4 regions of the Desulfatibacillum aliphaticivorans DSM 15576 genome follow, and region 4 is predicted to be linked to each of the others. Evidence: riboswitches for the same ligand, from Rfam matches in the RefSeq annotation. Region 4 holds a riboswitch; each other region holds the start of a gene.

Region 1 (3,207 bases), on a different contig from region 4:
CCATGCCGCCTTTGACCAGTTGATCCAAAAGTTGAAAAAAGCTGACTTCGTGGTGCATGTCCATGGCGCTGGTGGGCTCGTCAAGCAGAAGCACCCGAGGCTCCTGGGCCAGCACCGAGGCAAGGACAACCCTTTGGCGTTCTCCGCCGGAAAGATTGGTGAAAGAACGATCCTTCAGGTGGGTTGTACGGGTTTGCGCCAGGCAATTTTCCACAATGGCCAAGTCGTTGGAATCCAGAAATCCGGCGCCGCGAAGCCTGGCGAATCGTCCCATGGAAACCACTTCGCCCACCGTGTAATCCAGATGGGTCTGGACGTGCTGAGGCAAGTAGCCAAGCACCTTGGCGCGCTCCCGGTTGGATATGCTTTTCATCTCCCGGCCGTCCAGGACGACCTTGCCGGAGCCCGGCTTGATGACATGGGCGGCCAGCTTCAATAACGTGCTTTTTCCAGACCCATTAGGGCCTATCACGGCTTTGACTTCCCCGGATTTAAACGCAAGGGAGCAGGGTTCCAGACGCCATGGGTTGTCCGGATACTGATAAGTTGCGTTATGCAGGGTCAGCAGTTCCTGGGTCATGTCCGCTATTCTTCTCCGCCAGCCGGATTGGAATGAATGACGTCCGCAATGGCGCGGGCCGCCCGCCCCACTCTGGGACCGGGAACCAAAAGATAATCCTGAGTCATAATATGAATGCGTCCGTTCCTGACGGCGGGCAGGGTTCTCAAAATTGCCCATTCATCTTTCATGCGATCCATTTGCTCTTTGCTAAAGGTTTCGGCCGGGCGCATTTCCAGGATGATGTCCGGGGCCTGGCGAATCAGGCTTTCCTTGGAGACTTCCGGGTAGGCTGTTGGGATGTCCGAAAAAACATTTTCGCCTCCGGCGATTTCCAGCACCTGGCTGACAAAGCTGGTTTTGGAGCAGGTGTAAATGCTGGAAAGGCCGCCCGGCGTTCTTGCCACGCACAAAAAGACTTTTGGTTTGGGCAAGCCTGCGACCTCCTGCTTGATTTCATCCAGTTCCTTGCGAATATTTTCGATCACCTCCCCTGCTTTTTCCTCCTGACCCAGCTTGGCCCCCAGAATGTTGACAGTCTCGGAGATGCTTGCAATGGAGTCCATTTCCGTTTCCATGACGTCGATATTCCGGGAGAGGCAATAATCCTTCACCTTATCCAGCTTGCCCCGAAAAATGACCAGGTCCGGCCGCAAAATAGCGTAACGCTCCATGTTGGGATTCAGGATTCCTCCCACCCTGGGCTTTTCCAGGGCTTCCGGGGGATAGATGCAATAGTCGGAAACGCCGACAATAAGGTCTCCACACCCAATGGCGAAAAGGCTTTCCGTAATACTGGGGCCTAAAGATATGATGCGGGAATATTTGCCAACTCCGGACTGCTCCGCATGGGCGGATAAAACCAGGGTGAACAGAAAGAACAAACATATCGGAATAAGCCGTTTTTTAGGAAAAATCACGCAAACGCTCCAATAAAAAAATCCTTAAGCCTACAACAATAAGGCTTAAGGATTGCACCCTGCTTCTTCATCCTTAAAATGCGACGCCATAAAAGCGTCCTTCTCAGGTCCGTTGCCTCGCAAACCTTTGAAATATATGTCCGGTCGGGTCTTCTGGCTTATGGATCAATCTACCGGCCGCGCCTTCCCGCCGGACTTGAATTCGGCAGTGGCTTTTTGCGGCTTTCGTCCCCACTTACAGCGGCGGGACCACGACGGTTTCTCACCGTCTTCCCCGACGCCCTGTCGGGCTTCCGGACACCTGTATTTATGAGGAGTTATTATAATAATTCCCATCCGTGTCAAGGAGAAAAGCATTTTGGCCTGCCTGGCGGCCCGGCATGCAACAATTTTGCGCATTTTACAAGGATTCGCCTTTTTTTCTGGTCCTGGCGCCTGCACTGGTGGTACAATTTGAGATTAACAGACCCAAACCTCGATTACGTACACAACCTGCCAATAAAGATAGATCGTCTCACATGTTGTGTATTTAGCACTGATAAACGTCAAACGCTCCTTCAGCAGAAAAGTTAAAACCAAATGCAGCCATTGGTTCTGGACCTTAGGACTATATTTATTGTGTTGGGAACAGTTATACTGACCCTCGGATTGTGCATGCTGGCGTATAACGCTATGCGGCGCACATATCCCGGGTTCAGGGAGTGGACCCTGATGACCCTTTTTATGGGCGCAGGCCTGTTGTTGGAGGGATTAAGGGCTGAGGCGATAATATACTCCTCCATGGTCATTGCCAACGGATTGATATGCTCCGCAATGGCCCTTTTTTTCGAAGGCCAAAAAAAATACATGGGGGAATCCTCCCACACCTATATCCATGCCGCCGTCGTCTTTGCCCTGGCAGGAATCAACGAATTTATTTTTTCCGCCGTATACCCCAACAGGGGCGCCAGGGTTTCAATGATATCCCTTGTTTGCGCAGCCTATTTTCTTATGAGCCTGCTTAAGACGGTGCAGGCTTATAAAAGCCGGCCGGAAAAAACTTACGCCCTTTTAATGGGCTTGGAGGTGACGGCCGCAATCCTGCTTATGATCCGGGGGTTGGTGTTCTTGTCCCATCTCGACGCAACCGAACCCATTGTTTTTGAGGACCAGGTCAATGCACTGGTGATGTTTTCCCTCATTGGATTCAGCATCTTTTTTGTTTTCGCCCTGATCCAACTGAATTCCACAAAACTGGAAAGCGATCTGATGGAAATCCAAAAGCTGACCAAGGAAAGCGAAGAGGAATTCAGACTGCTTTCCGAGCAGGCCATCATGAGCATCATCGTGCTGCAGGACGGTATATACAAATATGTCAACGACGCGGCGATCAAGATGTCCGGGTATGAACGGGAAGAGTTCATGCGGATGAACTATCAGGATATGGCCAAGCTGATTCACCCTGATTTTCGAGAATTTGTTATAGAACAGGGCTTAAAAAAGATGACGGGGGAAAAAAACGGCGTCGTTCATCATTACATATACAAACTACTGACCAAACAGGGGGAGGAGCGCTGGGTCGAGCAATACTCCAAATCCGTAATCTGGAAGGGCAAGCCTGCGGATTTTCTAACCCTGATTGACATCACCCCGCAAAAAAAAGCCGAAGAAGAACTGAAAAAACGTGAGGAGCAGTATCGTGCGCTGGTGGAAAACGCCATGGACGTCATCTTCATTGCCCAGGACGAG
Region 2 (3,207 bases), on a different contig from region 4:
ATGCAAAAAAATTCGGGACGACCAAGGCTATTGGAGCAACATAGAAAGCTATATTCAACAGCACTCCCTGGCCCAGTTCAGCCATAGCATTTGCCCGGATTGCGCAAAAAAATATTACCCGGACCTTAAAATTTATTAATTCAACTTTCGGGATTGGAAGTAGTGCTTTGAAATCAAATATTTATGTATGCGGCTCAGATCAATCTATATACCAGAGCCCGAGAGTCATGGTCCCTTCCCCCCCTGGCGGGGGAAGGACAGGATGGGGGGGAAACTATCCGGGATAACATACAATATCACCCCCACCCCAACCCTCCCCCGTCAAGGGGGAGGGAGTTTTTGGGACGCCGGCTTTGATGTTTAATACCTCATAGCCTGCTGCAATTTCTTAAATATGTGAAGAAAACTTGATTCCCGAAAGTTGAGTTATTAATTTGAGCTCCAAAAACGCTGCATTAACCATGGAGGGCGCATTGGGACAGGAAAATACGGAAAGTACGGAGAATATTTCCGTCCTCATTGGGGAGGCGCAACTCATCCTGGCCGAAAAACGCACTTCCCTGGCGGTGCTGAGATCCGGCGTGGCGGTCCTGGCCCTTCCCATCACGGTCCTCAGTTTTTTAATCGCCACGTCAAAATATTACGATTTTTTTAATGTTCTGCACTTTGTCATTCCTTTGTTTTGCATCCTTGGAGCGCTCACCGTGATTGGAGTCTACCTCATCGCCCGGTCCGTCATCCGCATGCAGCATTATGACAAACTCCTGAAAAACATTAAGAGGAAAAACCACACCATTTCCGAGTTGATCGATTAGCCGGAGCGGCGCCGCCTTTCGCCGCAGCGGAGAATCACCTTGACAAAAAAACTCTCAGGGCTTTAAATATCCGTGAAAATTGGCGTTACGGTTCCAGGGAAAGCGGTGCAAATCCGCTGCGGACCCGCCACTGTGAGAGAGGACGAAAGCCGCACAAGCCACTGTTTTTGAAGCGCTCCCCGCCAAGCCGGGGGGCGTTCCTTGAGCAAAGCGCAGCAATGCGCCGGGTATTTACCCGCTCATGGAAAAAGAATGGGAAGGCGCGGCCGGTAGAATGATTCTCAAGCCAGGAGACCTGCCGTAACTTTTTCCGGATTCCGGATAGCCTTCGGGTATAAGGCAGGCTGCACTTGCTTGCAGCCTTCATGTTCAGGGACTTTATCGGCCCCGCCTGTTTCCCGACAGGCGGGGCTCTTTATTTTGGGACGCATTATGAAACGCATATTCGCTGTCTTACTCATCGCCGCAACCTCTATAATCCTTGCTTCGGCGGCCCAGGCCGGCCCTTACGCGCCGGCGGCCGGGGAGGTAGGATCCACAGCCGTATCCATGGACGACGCCTCCATCAAAGGGTGGGCCACGGGCTATAACGGTCTTGTCTATGGAGATGACGTCATTGATACCTGGAAGACCCCGGAAAAGGCTCTGGGGCCGGCGTTAGGAACCGTGATGGATATTGTTTCCTTGGGGAATGGAGGGCAAATAACCATTTCATTTTTTCCAGCCGTTATAACAAATGGAGAAGGGGCCGATTTCGTGATTTTTGAGAATGCACTGAATGACACCTTTTTGGAGTTGGCCTATTTAGAAGTATCCTCTGATGGAGTTCACTTTTTCCGTTTTCCTAATGACTCCCTTACGCCGCATCCGTTCACCCTTGATGAAGATGACAATGAGATCCCCTTGGCTGCATGGGAAATCCTAACGGTTGATCCTGAGAATATTAGCGGTTTTGCAAGTAAATACCGTGTGGGGTACGGTACGCCTTTCGATCTGGACGATTTGGATACTCCTGAGGCCCAGCAAGGCATTTTGTCCGGGACTCTGAATTTGGACTATATCGCTTATGTGCGTATCATTGACATTATTGGAGACGGTTCCAGCCCCGACTCCTCGGGAGATCCGGTCTACGATCCATGGCATCCCACCAATCCCCAAACCAGCGCCGGGTTCGACCTGGAAGCGGCGGGCTATATGAATTACTTTGTTGGAGGCGACCTGAACCTGGACGACAAGCTGGATATGACCGACGCCGTTCTGGCCCTCCAAATCCTGGCCGGGGCCCCGGCCTCCGTATCCCTCACCCGCGACGCCGACGGCAAAATAACCCTGGCTGATGTGTTATTCGCCCTCTCTTACCTTGCCGAACAATAGGAACCGCCGTAGGGCGTAGGATTTCCCCGCCCAAGTGGATAGAGGCGTATACCGCTTGATCCCGTTGGGGAGCGCTCTTAGTCCAAGAGAGTGATGATGAATCCGCGGTTGGAAAACTGGCCGGACAGGGGCACGATTTTCATGTCGTAGGTTTTGGCGCCGATTTTCACGCCTTGCATGGATTGGGCGCTGTTCTCCAAAATGGCTTGATTCAGAAGCATGGCGGCCTGGGAGGGCAGGACGCCGCGCATGGGGTTGTCCACATGCAGTTCGATGCCGTCTTCCCTCAGATCCTCGGCTTTGCGGTTGATAAGCACCACGCAGCCGTCCGGGTCCATGCCGATGATAGGCAGGGGGATGTCCGCCAGGATGGCGTGGGAGACTTCCAGGGCCTGGTTTCGGAACTCCAGTTCCTGGGTTCTTTCCCAGACCAGTTGCTCCAGCCTTTCATTGATTTGGGAAAGCTCCTGATTATGCCCGATAACCTGCTCGTGCAGCACCTTGTTGGCCCGGATAAGCTCCCAATGCTGCAGGGCGGCGCGGATTTCCAGCTTGAGGTTTTCATCGTCCCAGGGCTTGAAGAAAAATTTGTAGATGTGGCCCTTGTTGATGGCTTCCGTAATGGTCTTTATTTCCGAATAGCCCGAGAGAACGATGCGGATGGTTTCGGGATACAGGTCTCTGACCCGGGACATAAGCTCGGTCCCGCTCATGCCCGGCATTCTTTGATCGCAGACAATGAGCTGGACCTCATTCTTTTCCAGGATGTTAAGAGCTTCGTCCCCGCTTGTCGCAGTCAACACATTGTACGGCTCCCTGCGCAAAAGCCTTTTTAAGGAATGGAGGATGTTGACTTCGTCATCCACGCAAAGAACGGTATGTTGAATTTCTTCCATGATAGCCGCTATTCCTCCATGAAAAAAGAGTAGGCTTCCTGAATTTGAGGCTCCACCTCGGAAAACCAGACGTCAACCGTATTGAGATGTTTCGCAACCAAGGGCTCCACCGAGGGATGCAC
Region 3 (3,207 bases), on a different contig from region 4:
AGGGGGTGATGGAAAAAACGTAAAAAATCAGGCCCAGAACGAAAAGGGCCATGCCTGCATAGTAAATGGGGATGCCGGGGTCCTGGCGGACCGTCAATCCCACGTATTTGCGCCGAACCATGCCTCCTTCGGACCGGGGCGCAAATTCGGCCATGTGCGCGGACAGGCCCTGAAACCGGGCGGGGCGGTTGACGCCCGCCCGGGCGGTTTTGGTTCGGCCCTGGGAATCCTGAAAAAGGAGCGACGCGGTCGCGTTGATGGCGCGGCCGTCAAAGGGGGCCATGCGCTTTCCCCGATAGGTCTGGGTTTGCAAGCCGGTCAGGGTAATGGTTATGGACGTGTTTTCCACCCTGGTCGGCCGGTCGGGCAATAGGATCAGGCTGGTCACCGTATTGGCGAAGATGTAACTGGTCAGATACCCGGCCAGGATGATGATCAAGGCGTAATGCATGATGTGCGGAGACAGGCGCAAAACCAGGGACGTCCGGCCGGGAAGCCTCTTCCTGTTGCGCCAGATGGCGTTCACCCTGTCCGTGGTGCACACAAAGGTGTTCAGGCAGAGCAAAGCCAGCAAGCCCAGCAGCAGGAAAAACCACCACGTCACGGAGAGATGAGCCAGCCCCCAGGTTTTGGCCCAGGAAATCAGCGAGAGATCCTGCAGGGGCTTGAACACATGCACCTGGCTTCTGATCAGAAAGTATCCTAATCCCGCGCACACGCAAAGGTTCGTCATGCACACGAAGGTGAGACGCACGCTCGCCAGGGCATGCCAACTTTTTTTTATCAAGGCATCCATGTCGGCGGAAACAACCTCCCCATATCCGGTAAGCACGCGAACACAAAGGCGACGACCGCTCCAAATACGGCGGCCCAGGCGATGCGATGCGTTTCAAAAAAGCGTAAAAGATCCAAGTGAAGAAACAGGGCGTAATAAAACCACACGACCATGCCCGCGATGACGGCCGGGTCCTCCCATACTATGGGGGCGCCCCACCCCAGGTAGGACCATAATTCCCCGCTGAACATGGACGCGGTGAACAAGGCAAAACCCCAGACCGTCCACTTGCGCCAGGATTTCTTCGCGGCCATGGCCGGGCGCTCCCCCTCTGGGGAAAGCAGCCAGGCGCCGGCAATGCCTGCGGCGGCGAAAAAGCACGCCCGGGCGCCTGCGCCCAGCAGCATGAACAGAAATGCGAAAACGGTTCTCGTCTGAAGAAAAGGCAGGTAATGGTCTTTGGGAAAAAATAAGGCCAGCAGGGATAATGCAGCCAGGATAACGAAAAACAGCCTGCGTTCCTTGTCGCCGGCGAACGGCCGGAACAGGCAAATGCCCGCAAAGGCCCAGACCGCAAAATACGGGGCCTGATACAAGGCCAATAGCGGATGCCATTTCACCAGGCGCAGAATGCACGAAATTCCAGCCAGGAGAAATCCCAACCCGACAAAGGATTTTGCCAGTGTTTTCACTGAAAGAAATGACGATAGGGCGGCTGCGCAATGCGCTATGCACCCCAAGAAAAATATGGCTTTAAAAACAGCAGGTTCCATGATCCAAAATAAAAAGCCCTGCCTGTCGGGGAACAGGCAGGGCTGGATATGCCCTACAAAGCGAAGATCACGGATATAACGAATCCGCATCCCGCCTTAGACCCGAAGGCGAATGGAACGGCAACGGTTACGGCAGGTTTCCTGGCTCGTGAATCGTTCTACTTGCCGCGCCTTCCCATTTGCCTTGGCAAACAGTGGCTTGTGCAGCTTTCGTCCTCACTTACAGTGGCGGGTCCGCAGCGGATTTGCACCGCTTTCCCATTTTAACCCCGAAGGGTCCGTAACGACTAATTTTGTTTGGCTATAAAGTTTTTCCACGCGCTCTGTCAAGGAAAAACGAACGGGATGCATAAATTGCGTCAATGCGGCCTATGGGTAAAAGGACGATAAATCAGGCCGTCCGCTGATTTTGCCAGACGGCCTTTAAAAAGGCCATGGGGCTGGGGTAGACGCTAAAGGCACTGGGTCCCCGCCAATCGCCGTCCACGGCCTGCCGGTACTCAGCAAAGCAAAATTTTTCCATAAGAATAGGAGCGCATTATTGCGAGTTGGAGGAGTTAACAAAAGCCCGTAATCAGGCTGCGACCACCGCCTGGCAGAAAAGGTTGGTCAACTGTTCGATTTCCTTCATTTTATCGAAGCGGTTGTCCTTATCCATGATAACCCAGCGGAGCGCCATGTGGCTGAAAGCGCCCAAAAACATGTTTCTGAAAACATGGGGGTTGATGTCGGTTCTAAAGTCGCCCTGTTCCTGGCCTTCCTTGATGATGTCCTCCAGGGTTTTGATGTAGGTCATAAAAAGGTCAAAGGCCTTGGAGCCGTAAAACCTTTTATTCAATTGGACGTCCAGGAGAAAGACTTGCAGAAAGTCCCTGTCGGGCAGGTACAGCCAAAAATGGAATTTGATGAACCTGCGGAGCTTGGACAAGGGCGGTTTGATGATAAAGGCCTCGGACAACGCGTCCACGTGGGCCTGTAGGCGCTTTTCCGGGATGGAAAGCAGGAGGTCTTCCTTGTTTTTAAAATAATCGTATATGGTGCCTTCCGCCACTTCCGCCAACTGGGCGATTTCAGTGATTCTGGCCTTGCCGAAGCCTTTTTGCGAGAATACCTCCAGGGCGGCCTTGAGTATGCGGGGCTCCTTGTCGTTGTTGGCATCGCGCTGTTTGACGGAAATCATGGCCAGAATGAGCGTCATGATGTCGTCGAAGTCCTTGATGCTTTCGTCCAGTTCGCCGATGGCCAGTTTGCTGACCGCCTCGAAATCCACCAGGCCGTAAACGCATTCCCTGAGCAGATACAGGTTGATGTCTTTTCGGAACACGCCTTCCTGGATGCCGCTTTTCAGAATATCCATGAGGACAGCGGCGTGCTTTCTCATGACCTGATAGCCGGGCGTGGAGTAAAAGGCCTTGTTTGAACGGCATTCGAACAAGAGGGTTCGTACGTATCCGGGGTGGGTGTCGTTGTATTTGAGGCTGTACCAGATGAATTTGCGAAGCCGGGATTCCGGGTCCCTAATCCCTTCCAACTGCTCGTCCAGTTGGCACAAGGACTCGTTCATTCTTTCCGTAGCCACGGAAAAAAGCAGGTCTTCCTTGCCTTTAAAATACTGATACACCAAGGAATCCGCCACGCCCGCCTTTTTGGCGACCTTGG
Region 4 (3,207 bases):
TTTTTAAAATTCCCTGAAAAACAACCCCGGAAAGGGATAACCCGGCGCCCACAATGGCCGCCGTAAAAATCCTGGGCAGGCGCACATCCCAAACCACGGCGGAAATCAACGGGTCGCCCCCGGCGCCGCCGGCAACCCGCTCCCAGATTACGGCCAACACCTGTTTGTATGGAACGGATAAAAAGCCCATGCCGGCGGACGCAATGACCACGCATCCCAAAACCATCGCCAATACGGCGATGATGAGTGCAGGCGATTTTGCTTTGTCCATTTTAACCGGCATGAGCTGTGTTTCCTTAATAGTTCAGTCAGCGCCTACAGATGGGCGAAGGCCTTGGTAAGCTGGCCGACCCAGATGTCCACGAATTGGTCATATTCAGCGGTGCCTTTCAGCACGGTCTCGCATTTGAATCCCGCTTTAGTAAGCTGGGTCTTCCAGGAATCGTCCTCGGGGCCCGCCATGTCGTTCTTGGCGTGATCGCCGGCAACGGACATAAATGGCATGATCCAGACTTTTTTGATCTTGTTGGCCTTCAGGTAATCAACCACATCGTCCAGCTCCGGGTACCCTTCCACGGTGCCCATGATGATGTTGGAATCCCTTTGCTGAAGCTGCCAGTTCATGGCCGAGTAGTAGATGTTGCCGGGATGATGGGTTCCATGGCCCATGAGCACTACGGCTTCGTTGGCCTTGCGGGCCTTGGGGATGGTTGCGATGATGGCGTCCACGGCTTTAGCGACGGAATCCTGGGCGCCCAGCATGGGGTAGCCCAAGGTCAGCCTCTCAAAGCCTTCCGGCATGGCCCGGAAGCCGTTAACCGTCTGCACCAAGGCATGGTACTCTTCGCCCGGAATGGTATGCAGCGACTGCACCGCCACGTGGGTGTATCCCTCGTCCATCATCCTGGCCAATGCCTCCGCCGGAGAGAGGATCACTTCGCCCTGCCTGGCCAACTTGTGACGGATGATGTGGGAAGTGTAGGCCCAACGCACATCCACGCCAGGAAAGGCCTCAACAACGTTCTTCTCAATGTTTTCGAAGGAAACCTTGGCGGAATCCTCGCTGGTGCCGAATGCCACCAGCAAAATGCCTTTCTTGACTTCCTTGGCTTCCCCGTGTCCGGCATACGCATTGAACGCGCACAAAACCAAAGCCAAAACCAACGCTGCCGACAAAATCTTTTTCATGCAACTTCCTCCTCTTGCTCCTGGATGTTTAATCGCGCGATCAAACCCAATTTCCTCTTCGTTCTTCACCGCGCCTTTTAAAATTCCGGCGGAAACGAATCCTTAAACCCGCTCCCGCCGCCCATACTCCAGGGAAGCGGTCCCGCTTTTCTTTGGCCCCAAAACAAAAACAGCCCTTCAAGCAAAATTGCTTGAAGGGCTGCACCCAGTTTCTTGGCCCTGTAATTCAAACCAGCTCATGCGTTCCATCGCGCATGTCCGGATTATACGGTTAAGGCAGGTCTTCTGGCTCTCGGATCATCCCAAAACCTGCGCCTTCCCATCCGCCTTTTAGCGAACAGTGGCAATATGCAGGCTTGGTCCCCGATTACAGCGGCGGGACCGCTCCCGAATTTAACGGGATTCCCTGTTAGGCCCTATTGGGCACCTCAACTGTCAGTCGTGTTATTCGATCAATGAGTTATTGTCAAGCCTCATTTTCGTTTGCTTTTTCCGGGGGTTCCGCAAAATCCGGACCGGCCTCACCCATGTGATGTCATGGCAGATTGGGTGAATCCCATGATTCACAAATCAATGACAACAAAAACTATCCAGCTACTCAGACATTCTATAGCTACAACAGAAAACCATAGAACATTTCTTTTAAAAAGCCGCCTCTCCGGATCGCATCCTTCCGATTTTACCTTGCGACGCACCAAATGCCCAACCTGCTTGAAATAGCCTCCAGCATGCCTTCACTTTACCATTTCCTACGAGTCCGGAGAGGATTGTCTGCTCGAGGCCAAATGCCTTGCCTTTTTCCCGGCTTTGTTAAGCTGCACGTTTTTTGGCATATTCAACTCTTTTTTACTGAGCTTCTCGCACCAGACAGCCATTTGATAATAATCAAAATTGTCGCCCGACTCCAACTGCAGCTTTTTGTTCAACATCCAAATGTGGCGGTAATAATTGGCCAGTTCAGCGGAGACGTCGCCGAAATGCACGCTGTTTTTCAAATCGTCCCGCAGGGCCAAGAGCTGTTCCCGGCGCCCATCGTTGGGATAAATCACGACCTGAAGCTCACCGAATTGATGGGTTTCATGGGGACTATTCAAAAACGGCTCGGACGTCACAAAAAACATTTTTCCCGGGCTTGATTTTTCATCAGACTTCAATTGATCCTCCAGGGTGGATCGAGAATACTCGGAATTTCTGAAATACGGTTCACAATTGTGCCAAAGGGACCAATTATTATATACAAAAAAATCGTTTTTTTCGTACACTGACTTTATAAGGACAGCAACATCTTGAAATTTAAAGTTTTCTTTTCTAAAAAACAGACCCGTTATACCAAGCGCCCACGTAATTATTAAAATACCCGTCAGCGCACCAAAGACCAGACGAGTCTTCCCCGGAAAGCTGAACGCGATGAAATCCACGCCCTGGGAAATGATGATGAGGCCCACGGGAATCAGGTAAAAGAGAAATCTGGCGTAAGCCCATGGATAATGCGACAGCCCCTCCAGGGACATGGCGAGAACAGGCAGGGCCAGATAAGGAAACATCAGTACAAGGGGGGTATTGCGTTTAACGCAAAGGAATAAAGCCGCAATGAATAAACCCGCCGGCGCCAGGACGCCGTACCCTCGTCCAAAATACTGGGAGAACACGTAAGGAATATAATCAATGCTTGCGGGAGGTGCGTCCGTCCACGCCTTGCTCCAGGAATAAATGGGCGAAATGAGCTTTACGTGAGAAAGCGCCGCAAGCAGCATGAACGCCAGACAAGGATACAAAAGCGTTGTAAAAACTCTTTTATCCCCGGATCTCACCGAGAAAACCCAATCTCCCAAAAAAATGCACGCAATAAACAGAAGCGTGTACGCCCCGTTAAGATGCGACAAAAACAAAAAAAACGCTGCTATGGCGAAAAAAATCCCGTTTTTAAAGGACCTATCCTCGCTCCACTTGAAATAAAGAATCAAGGCAATGAGGGAGAGCGCGGCTAAAATCGGATATGATCTGATGATCCCGCTATAA

What was found. Region 4 has a riboswitch for cobalamin ahead of G491_RS0106375 (sirohydrochlorin cobaltochelatase). Riboswitches for the same ligand answer to the same signal wherever they lie in the genome.
Region 1: it holds a riboswitch for cobalamin, as region 4 does, so the genes downstream of both, G491_RS29920 (ABC transporter substrate-binding protein) here and G491_RS0106375 (sirohydrochlorin cobaltochelatase) in region 4, are expected to answer to the same signal.
Region 2: it holds a riboswitch for cobalamin, as region 4 does, so the genes downstream of both, G491_RS28995 (hypothetical protein) here and G491_RS0106375 (sirohydrochlorin cobaltochelatase) in region 4, are expected to answer to the same signal.
Region 3: it holds a riboswitch for cobalamin, as region 4 does, so the genes downstream of both, ccsA (cytochrome c biogenesis protein CcsA) here and G491_RS0106375 (sirohydrochlorin cobaltochelatase) in region 4, are expected to answer to the same signal.

The regions. Positions count from the first base shown of each region.
Region 1 is NZ_AUCT01000007.1:130,404-133,610, forward strand. Features, by position in the region: gene G491_RS29915 (ABC transporter ATP-binding protein) at 1-580, opposite strand, end outside; gene G491_RS29920 (ABC transporter substrate-binding protein) at 586-1,479, opposite strand; cobalamin riboswitch at 1,605-1,792, opposite strand; gene G491_RS29925 (PAS domain-containing hybrid sensor histidine kinase/response regulator) at 2,191-3,207, shown strand, end outside.
Region 2 is NZ_AUCT01000001.1:341,693-344,899, reverse strand. Features, by position in the region: gene G491_RS0101535 (PAS domain-containing protein) at 1-139, shown strand, start outside; gene G491_RS0101530 (hypothetical protein) at 474-815, shown strand; cobalamin riboswitch at 887-1,132, shown strand; gene G491_RS28995 (hypothetical protein) at 1,248-2,189, shown strand; gene G491_RS0101520 (response regulator) at 2,267-3,085, opposite strand; gene G491_RS28990 (HDOD domain-containing protein) at 3,094-3,207, opposite strand, start outside.
Region 3 is NZ_AUCT01000013.1:133,445-136,651, forward strand. Features, by position in the region: gene G491_RS0114390 (hypothetical protein) at 1-796, opposite strand, end outside; gene ccsA (cytochrome c biogenesis protein CcsA) at 784-1,467, opposite strand; cobalamin riboswitch at 1,663-1,846, opposite strand; gene G491_RS0114405 (TetR/AcrR family transcriptional regulator) at 2,123-3,207, opposite strand, start outside.
Region 4 is NZ_AUCT01000006.1:25,738-28,944, reverse strand. Features, by position in the region: gene G491_RS0106380 (FecCD family ABC transporter permease) at 1-283, opposite strand, end outside; gene G491_RS0106375 (sirohydrochlorin cobaltochelatase) at 316-1,188, opposite strand; cobalamin riboswitch at 1,447-1,634, opposite strand; gene G491_RS0106365 (hypothetical protein) at 1,938-3,207, opposite strand, start outside.